3 regions of the Pseudoalteromonas sp. SG45-2 genome follow, and region 3 is predicted to be linked to each of the others. Evidence: predicted binding sites of a transcription regulator. Region 3 holds the regulator's gene; each other region holds the start of a gene.
What was found. Region 3 encodes LexA, which represses DNA repair genes until DNA is damaged. Its sites were predicted from a motif close to TACTGTATNNNNATACAGTA; they were not measured.
Positions count from the first base shown of each region.

Region 1: the regulator LexA is predicted to act here: its motif matches at 1,872-1,891, upstream of H5116_RS07155 (SulA-like leucine-rich domain-containing protein).
Region 2: the regulator LexA is predicted to act here: its motif matches at 2,080-2,099, upstream of uvrD (DNA helicase II).

Region 1 covers NZ_JACJEO010000007.1:195,029-198,318, reverse strand. Annotated here, with positions in the region: gene H5116_RS07165 (diguanylate cyclase) at 1-822, shown strand, start outside; gene H5116_RS07160 (YchJ family protein) at 897-1,376, opposite strand; gene H5116_RS07155 (SulA-like leucine-rich domain-containing protein) at 1,415-1,849, opposite strand; gene H5116_RS07150 (tetratricopeptide repeat protein) at 2,148-2,612, opposite strand; gene H5116_RS07145 (NCS2 family permease) at 2,731-3,290, shown strand, end outside.
Region 2 covers NZ_JACJEO010000008.1:4,280-7,569, reverse strand. Annotated here, with positions in the region: gene yrfG (GMP/IMP nucleotidase) at 1-431, shown strand, start outside; gene H5116_RS07215 (dUTP diphosphatase) at 447-1,070, opposite strand; gene H5116_RS07210 (YacL family protein) at 1,151-1,519, opposite strand; gene H5116_RS07205 (hypothetical protein) at 1,636-1,860, opposite strand; gene uvrD (DNA helicase II) at 2,164-3,290, shown strand, end outside.
Region 3 covers NZ_JACJEO010000021.1:74,565-77,854, reverse strand. Annotated here, with positions in the region: gene H5116_RS15540 (hypothetical protein) at 79-459, shown strand; gene H5116_RS15535 (PaaI family thioesterase) at 460-900, opposite strand; gene lexA (transcriptional repressor LexA) at 1,068-1,685, shown strand; gene coxB (cytochrome c oxidase subunit II) at 2,169-3,290, shown strand, end outside.

The sequences.
Region 1 (3,290 bases), on a different contig from region 3:
AAAAAAATATTATCTGAGCATTTTAATGTGACAACAGCTGGAAGTGGTGAAGAAGCAATTGAAATTTGTAATGTAAATGTACCCGATATAGTCCTACTCGATATTAGTATGGGTGGAATGAGTGGTATTGATACATGTTTAAAATTAAAAAATAATACTGAAACACAGGATATCCCAGTTATTTTTGTTACATCCTTTGAAAACGAAGAAGAAGAGTGTTGGGAAGCCGGAGCTGTTGATTTTATTAAAAAGCCGATTGTAAAAGAAACACTATTTAGAAGGGTTCGTGCCCATATAACGTTAAAATTACAACACGACTTACTCAATCAAAAAGTATTTTTAGATGATTTAACTAAAGTATTCAATCGCCGTTATTTTGATGCACATTTTTCTAAAATGGAACGAAGCGCCTTACGAGAAAAAGTTGACTATGCATTATTACTCATCGATATAGATCATTTTAAGCAATACAATGATATCTATGGTCATGTGCAGGGGGATACGGTGTTAAACCTAGTAGCACAAACTATTACTAATAGTTTGCAAAGGCCAACCGATTTTGTTGCGCGTTATGGCGGCGAAGAGTTTGTAGTTGTTCTACCGCATACAAGCACTGAAGGTGCAATTTGTGTTGCTGATAAAATTAAACAGAATGTGGCCGATTTAGGAATATTACACAAATATTCAGAATATGATTTTGTGACTATTAGTATTGGCGGTGCAACCCTACAACCATACGTAAATAACAAAAACACGTTGCAGATCGCAGATGAAAAAATGTATGAGTCTAAAATGCAAGGGCGTAACAAAGTGTGTTTTTAAGTTTAGTTAGCTAATAAATCACTCTGCCACTTAAAAACACCTTTTAGGTGATAAATATTAAATAAGATTATTTATTACATGCTATGACATTTTTTGTACTTTTTATTGCTACCGCATGGGCAGTTATCATTTCTGCCTACTTTAATATCTTCAACAGGATATATAGTGCCATCTAAATAACGCCATTGAGTGTTTTCTTTAATAAACTGCGATTTTTCATGAAGCTCACAAAATAAGTTTTGATAAAAATATTGGGCTTTAAATTCTACAGTTCCAGTATCGCCATCATGGCTTGAGTCAATTAAATCAAGATTTATAAATCGACAGCTGTTAGCAAAATCATTGATTTCTTTAACCGGATTCTCAGCTTGTTTTTCTTTTGCGTAGGTTTGATAAACATATTTTGCATTTTTAATAACATAAGCGCTGAATCGTGAGCGCATAAGTTGTTCAGGAGTGTCAGCTTGCTTTACAGATAAGTGAAGCGGCTCGCAGCAATCGGCATAATTGTGCCCACTGCTGCAAAAACATAATGTGGTATTGAGTGAAGTCATAATAATAATACAGAATCTAAAACATTAGTTTAACAAGCTTATTGAGCGAGTGGTATCTCTGTTGTTTGAGCGTTTTTAGTAAAACAGTATAGTTTTGTATTCGTTTTACTTAAATCGAACGATAGATTTGTAAGTAGTTGGTTATTAACTATATCGGTCCAGGTAATTACCGCTGCAAAGTTTCCATTATGTAACGCAGAATTTAATACATACTCTAAATTTACTAGGTGCTTCTGTCTAATAACAAGTAATTTGCTTGTATCAATAGAGCATGAGTCAAGTAAAGCTTTGCTAGGTACATGATCTGGCGCAATTAGTAACGTCCATGCATTAGAGCTATTGTATTGGTGTAATACTTTTAAAAGCTCAAAGGTCGCTGAAATTTCATCTTCAATTTGGATCAAATTTACGCAATCGCTTTGCTCGTCTTGTTGGTAACTTTTAACTGTTCTTACGGTAATAGGCTGTAACATAATTTCACTCACTGGGTTTTTATACAGTATTCATATACAGTAGTTTATACAGTGCTTTCGTGCAAGCATTTTATGCTATTTATTTGTACAGTTATTCAGCCTTTGATCATTGTTTTTTATTTTTAAATCTATAATTCTTTATTAATCAACTTGTTATAGGTTTGTTTTTGAGAAGGTATTTCAAAAATAAATTTTTTAGTAATGTTTTAATTTGTGGGTTTTATACTGAGTAGGAGTATCTTTGTAACTATATACAGTATTTTTCAACACTGTATACAGTACTTATAACTTAGTTGGTTTATGTGTCTTCACTCGTGCGAGGGATCATATGAGAAAACTGGAGTTGGTGGATTTGTTCGTACAAACTTGCTGCATAACATTGAGCATCTTTAAATCGCTTAGTTTCGATATGTTTGCGTATATCTGTAACCGCTGCAGTGGCAGGTGCGTATCCTTGGCTACTCGCTAAGCTCAACCAAGCTACAGCATGAAATACACTTTGTGGCACGCCTTCACCTTTTACAAAAAATAAACCTAAATAAAACTGTGCTCTATGGTTTCCTGCCATTGCAGCAAGGCGCATCCATTTTGCAGCCAATGGAGCTTGATTATTTTTTAAATAATATAGGGCTTTATTAATAGTACTTTGCTCATCTTTTTTATTATCAATGGGCGCGGGGCTGCTTTCTGGTTGAGTAACAAAACCTAAAATGTTGTCTAGCTGTTGCTCTAAGTCTTGCTCACAAGGTGTTGTTTTAAGCATATTGGTTCATTTATTATTTTAACTACTTTAACAGTTTAGTATATAGCAAGGTAAAATGTCCTGTAAAAGATAATTTTTATGTTAAAATCTCGTCACTTTTTACTATCACAAGTTTATTATGTTTGAAGCCTTATTTAAACTCAGCGAAAATAACTCAACAGTTAAACGCGAATGCGTTGCTGGCCTAACGACCTTTATCACTATGGTATACATTGTATTTGTAAACCCGGCTATGCTTGCTGAGGCAGGGATGGACCAAGGGGCTGCATTTGTAGCTACCTGTATAGCAGCTGCGATAGGCTGTTTTATAATGGGTTTGTGGGCTAATTATCCATTAGCATTAGCGCCTGGCATGGGACTAAATGCCTTTTTTACGTATGGCGTCGTATTAGGAATGGGTTATACCTGGCAAGCCGCATTAGGGGCTGTTTTTATGTCGGGTTGTATATTTTTATTTTTAAGCTTATTTAAAGTCAGAGAATGGATTATTAATGCCATACCTCTGGTGCTCAAGCGAGCTATCGCAACAGGTATAGGTGCTTTTTTAGCCTTAATTGCCCTTAAAAATGCAGGCATTATTGTCTCAAGCCCAGCAACATTAGTGCAATTGGGCGACATTACTTCCCCAGGCCCATTATTGGCTATATTAAGCTTTTTCGTAATTGCAGCGCTTTTATA
Region 2 (3,290 bases), on a different contig from region 3:
AATTAAACTTGCCTATAATGGAGCTTAAACGAGAGTCTCAGCATTTAATTAAAATGCGCGAAGACGTACCTCATTTTTTAACCGAGCTTAAAAAAGCAGGCAAAGAGTTAATTTTACTTACCAACGCCCACCCTGAGAGTGTCATGCTGAAATTTGAGCATACAGCGATTGATAACTACCTAGATGGTGTAGTGTCTACTCATGAATATGGAGTAAGTAAAGAGCAGCAAAGTTTGTGGCACCAAGTACAAAAAGACTTAGGGTTTAATAAGCAGCGCACTTTGTTTGTAGATGACAGTGTGCCGGTATTAAATGCCGCACGAGAATACGGCATCGAGCACTTACTTGCAGTTGCTAACCCTGATAGCCAACAACCACATAACGAAATAGCCGATTACCTGAGTGTTACCGACTATCGTAAGATTATTTAACTCAGTTTACGTGGGCTAGATTTTTGGGTAACGCGCTTCAAGGCCTTGGTACACTAACTTTGCAAAATCTGCATGTTCTGTATCAAGGCTTTTAACTACTTCAACTAAATGCTCGTTATCTTCTTGCCCGTTCCACTCTTTAATGTAGCTACCGTCTTTGTAGCCATGATCTTGACGGAAAAAGTTTAAAGTGTTTTTACCTACGTAGCCGCGATATAAATCATCAATATCCATACCCATTTGCGCCATACAGCCGGCAAAGGCAGCGGCATTAAACGTTTTATCTGCAACGGCGGAAGCCGCTAATATTTCTAGCGTTTGTTTAAAGTCATCCGCTTGTTGAGCATTACTAAGCTCAGCTTCAAGTTGCTTTGCTAAGTCTTCGTAGCTAGTTTTGCCGTCAATTCTAAGCGATAGACCAAAATGAAAAATATCAACCAACTCTAAAATAACTTGTTCAGTATCTGGTGTTTGTTTTTTCCACCATTTCCAACCATGATGATCCAGCATTTCAGCGCACTCAACCCAAATAGCGCGGTACCATTCGAATCCTTGAGTAAACCATTGCTCATGTACTTTAGTGTTCATGGCGTTTTGCATTTCTAGCATAACTACTAGCTTGTTTAAATTGGCAGACATATTCATTCCTGTCGTTTTTGATTAGTGTAATAGTACCGATAAAGGAAGCTTAACGCATCAGCACTATCTTAATATGTAGTTTACTTTGAGCCGCTAAATTCAGCCCATGAATCAATTAAATCAATGAAATCTTCAAAGCCACAACCACTACTTAAACCATTTTCTTCAAGCGCTAAATCGTCATCTTGATACGCTATTAGGTCTTCACAGTCTTGATGAAGCGCATGGGCTTCAAATAGTGCTTCGTCTTTGGTTAATATTAAATCTATTTCTTGGCCTTTTAGCGTTAGCGGCTCATAGCTTGAACTCACCGATGCAATAAGCGCTTGAACCATAGCTACTTTGTCTTTGCCTATTTCTTCGTTTAGCCAGCGACCAATAGTAGCGTGTTCACTACTTATTTTAATACGTAGCCCACTAATAGGGTCGCGAATAAATTGATATTCCATAGGATTTGCCTGTAAATCTTTAATTGCGTAATTATATACGTAAACGCCCGCAAACCACAGGACATATAAAGTAAAATAGCGCCACAAGGGCGCTATTTTATTCAACTTTAAAGCAGTTAACTTCGCGATCTATAACGCGCTGCGTCAATAATCGACCATAAGTAAATAATAGGCACTAGTACAAAACCTACAAGCACATAAATTAGTGCGTAACTTATTATAATAGCGAGTGCAAAAAATATAGCCGCTAAAATACGCCCTTGCACTAACTGCCCTAAACCAGGAAAAAATATATTACATAATGCTGCGATTACGTTACCGCCAGAACCTTGATCTGCCATACTAACCTCTGTATTTATTTGATTTTATAATTATTTACTTACACACTCTATGCCAATTTATTAAAGCTTACAAATCAAATAGTTAAATTAGTCTAGATTTAGAGAGTTAGTAAATTTTGCTAACTTTAGGTCAAATTAGCAATTTTTATTGTGCGTTTACGCTTTTTTGTTTGTTCAAAAAATTATCAAGTTACTCGTTTTTAAGGCTATTTTATAAATAGCTGTTTATAAAAACAGTATTTTATTTAGCCTAACAAAAACACCTGTTATACTGCCCACAATATTGATTAAAAAGGCGTAACGATGGACGTTTCACAATTACTCGATGGCTTAAATGACAAACAACGCGATGCCGTTGCAGCCCCACTACAAAACATGCTGGTATTAGCAGGTGCTGGGTCTGGTAAAACACGAGTGTTAGTTCATCGTATTGCGTGGCTTATGCAAGTTGAGCAAGCATCTGCTTACAGTATTTTTGCCGTAACCTTTACTAATAAAGCGGCTAAAGAAATGCGCAGCCGCGTTGAAGAAACACTAAAAGCCCCTGTAGGTGGTATGTGGATTGGTACGTTCCATGGTTTGTCGCATCGTATTTTACGTGCTCATCACCGTGAAGCTAACTTACCAGAAGCCTTTCAAATTTTAGACTCTGACGATCAACTTCGGATGATCAAGCGCTTATTAAAATCGATGAATATCGATGATAAAAAATGGCCCGCCAAACAATTTGGCTGGTACATCAGCGCTAAAAAAGATGAAGCACTTCGCCCTAAAGATATTCAAGCATACGATATTAACGAGCAAATGATGCTGCGTGTTTACGCCGCCTACCAAGAGGCCTGTGATAGAGCAGGCCTAGTAGATTTTGCCGAAATATTACTACGCAGCTACGAAGTGTTAAAAAATAACCCAACGTTACTGCGTCATTATCAGCAACGCTTTGCACATATGCTCGTAGACGAGTTCCAAGATACAAATACCATTCAATATGCTTGGTTAAAGTTACTTGCAGGCGATACAAGCAGTATCATGATTGTAGGCGACGATGACCAAAGTATTTACGGTTGGCGCGGTGCTAAAATCGAAAATATTAAACGATTTTTAACTGACTTTAGCGCAGAAACCATTCGTCTTGAACAAAACTACCGTTCAACAGCAACTATTTTGAAAGCGTCTAATGCATTAATTCAAAATAACTCAGAGCGTATGGGTAAAAGCTTATGGACCGACGGTAACGATGGCGAGCCAATTTCTATTTATGCGGCATTTAATGAGTTAGACGAAGCACGCTTTGTAAGTAGCAAACTACGAAGCTGGTTAAATGCAGGTAATGCCCTACAAGATGCCGCAATTTTATACCGTAGTAACGCGCAATCTCGTGTACTCGAGGAGGCCATGCTGCAAGAAGGCTTAAAATACCGTATTTATGG
Region 3 (3,290 bases):
AGAGCATAGTTGATTTGGTATAACGGTAAAACTACGTTAAAGTTTGCAATGAAATTATTAGAGGATAAATACGAAACGATGTCGGAAATTCAATTTTTAAATGTAGATCTTGAGCTTGAATCAAAGCAAGATATTAGTTTGCTAGTGGCGGACTTGAAAAAAGTCGCGACGATTTTACATTATGACAAAGACGAATACCGTCAACTAGCGCGTATTGAAGCTACAGGTGAGGTGAGCACACCTGATAAAGCCATAAACCATATATGTGAGCTTATTGAATCGTGTTCGCGTAATGCGCTAAAGCAATGGTTAAGCTGTTCACGTAGAACGTTTGATATTGGTTTTGAATCAGGGACTTCTCCTAAGTGCTTTAATCAAGCCTTAGATGCAGATACATTATTGCGTATATCTGCGATTGGTGCGGGTATGGAAATTACCATTTACCCAATCGAAAAGTAACTATCTTCGCTCTACGACTGCTGCGGTCATTTTTGATACGCAGCACAGATCATTGCGGCTATTTGTAATTTTTATTTCCCATACTGAACTACGTTTGCCAATATGAAACGCTCTAGCCGTTGCTGTTAAAGTGCCGTTGCGAGATGCTTTTAAATGACTTGCGCTAATTTCCTGCCCTACACAGTAAAATTTAGTAAAATCGACAACAAAGTTAGCGGCATAGCTGGCAACTGTTTCGGCAAGTACAACGTTAGCACCGCCGTGAACCATGCCCATTGGGTTATGATGCTCAGGAATTGCCGGCATTGTGGCAACCAAATAATCATCGCCAATTTCTGTGACTTCTATCCCCATAGTTTTCATTAATGTTCCTTGGCCATTAATGCCTTGTTCTAACTGCTTGCACAGCTCTAAGGTGATGGGCTGGTACCAAATACTCATAATGTCTCCTTTGCATTTTTAATCATTTATAAACTTAGCTTTAGTTATATCCTTGAAATGTACACAAGTGAAATTACTTTAGCTATTTTAAGGCTTAATTTAAATTTGCGATTTTTATTTAACTGTATATACTCACAGTTAAATGTACTGTATGGAAAACCAGTTGTATGCGACCATTAACGAACCGCCAAGCTCAAATACTCGAACTAATTAAAGTTTTTATTAAAGACACTGGTATGCCTCCTACACGTGCTGAAATAGCGCAAACATTAGGTTTTAAAAGTGCCAATGCTGCTGAAGAACATTTAAAAGCACTTGCTAAAAAAGGCGCAATTAAAATGAAACCAGGTGCAAGCCGTGGTATTCAATTAATTGAAGAAGAAGAGCCAGAACAATTAGGTTTACCGCTTATAGGGCGTGTTGCTGCTGGTTCACCTATTTTGGCGCAAGAGCACGTTGAAAGTCACTGCAAAATCGATCCATTAATGTTTAAACCGGCTGCAGATTTTTTACTACGCGTTAACGGTATGAGCATGAAAGATATTGGTATTATGGATGGTGATTTACTTGCTGTACATCGTACTCAAACCGCTGAAAACGGACAAGTTGTTGTTGCCCGCCTAGACGAAGACGTAACTGTAAAACGTCTTGAGAAAGCGGGTCGTAAAGTATTACTTCATGCTGAAAACGACGATTTTGACTCTATTGAAGTAGATCTTGAGAATGAGTCTTTTAATATTGAAGGCTTAGCCGTTGGCGTTATAAGAAACGCTGATTGGATGTGACTTTAAAAATAGCTTTTAAACAAGCAGTTTTATAAATGCGTACTAATTAGTACGCATTTTTGTTTTAAAATTTGTACTAAAAAATAGGGCGTAAACAGCCCACTGACTATTTAAGCTGTAAACTTTTTTGCACTTATATTTCCCCCCTCCGAATGCGTTAAACCCCTTTGTTTTGCTCATATTTTGAACTTCCTGTTGCCCAGTTGATTACTGATTTTTATTAATTATTCAATATCACCTGATTGTTTTTTATACTAAAACTTGCTTGTTGTTCGTTTTTTAGCTAATTGTTAATGTGCTGAGCTAATAATAACTCACAGCTTTTTAGTTTTGAGAACACACAATATACACAAACTCGTTGTTGGCGCAGCAAAACCAATCAATATTAAATAAGATTGGCTAAAAAAATAAAAATAACGAATTGGCGTTTAAGCCGTATGCCTCTTCGCTTTGCATTCGCAATAGCATCAAAGGAGCCGTCACATGGGTAAACTGACCTCTACCTTGTGGCTTATATTATGTGTTTTTTCGCACCCAGTTTTGGCTAACAGCCAATACAATATGCGCAAAGGCGTAACCGATATAAGCAATAATGTATATCAGCTGCACATGACCATATTTATAATATGTTGTGTGATTGGGGTGATAGTGTTCGCAATTATGTTTTGGGCACTTATTCATCACCGTAAATCTAAAGGGGCTGTACCGGCCCAATTTCACGAAAGCACTAAAGTAGAAATACTTTGGACTGCAATTCCGTTTGTTATTTTAATTGCTATGGCAGTACCAGCCACTAAAACCCTAATTGCAATGGAAGATGCCAGCAAAGCTGATCTCACTATTAAAATTACGGGTTCGCAATGGAAATGGCATTATGAATATATGGGCGAAGATGTAGAGTTCTACTCTATTTTATCTACCCCGCAAGATGAAATCGCGAATCTTGCAGATAAAAATCCTAACTACTTACTTGAGGTTGATAAGCCTCTTGTACTGCCAATAAATCAAAAAGTACGATTTTTAATGACTTCTGACGATGTTATTCACTCTTGGTGGGTACCTGATTTTGCAGTTAAAAAAGATGCGAACCCCGGCTTTATAAACGAAACATGGACGAACATAAACGAAGAAGGTACTTACCGAGGCCAATGTGCTGAGTTGTGTGGTAAAGACCATGGCTTTATGCCCGTTGTGGTGGTCGCTAAATCTGAGGCTGATTTTAAAACATGGCTTACAGATGCAAAGCAGGCTAAACAAAAAGCAGCATTAGCAGATGCCGCATTACTTGATAAAACCCTCCCAAAAGAAGAATTAATGACTTTAGGCGAACAAGTATATATGGCTAATTGTGCTGCATGTCATCAACCTACTGGCATGGGGTTACCGGGCGTATTTCCTGCACTTAAAGGCAGCCCGATAGTGCTTGGCGATATAAAAGATCACATTGATGTAGTTATCCATGGACGACCCGGTACGGCAATGCAAGCTTTTGCCAAGCAGTTATCTATAAAGCAATTAGCTGCGGTTATTACTTATAAACGTAATGCGTGGGGTAATGATACGGGTGATGTTATTCAACCGAGTCAAATACAGACGGCACTTGAT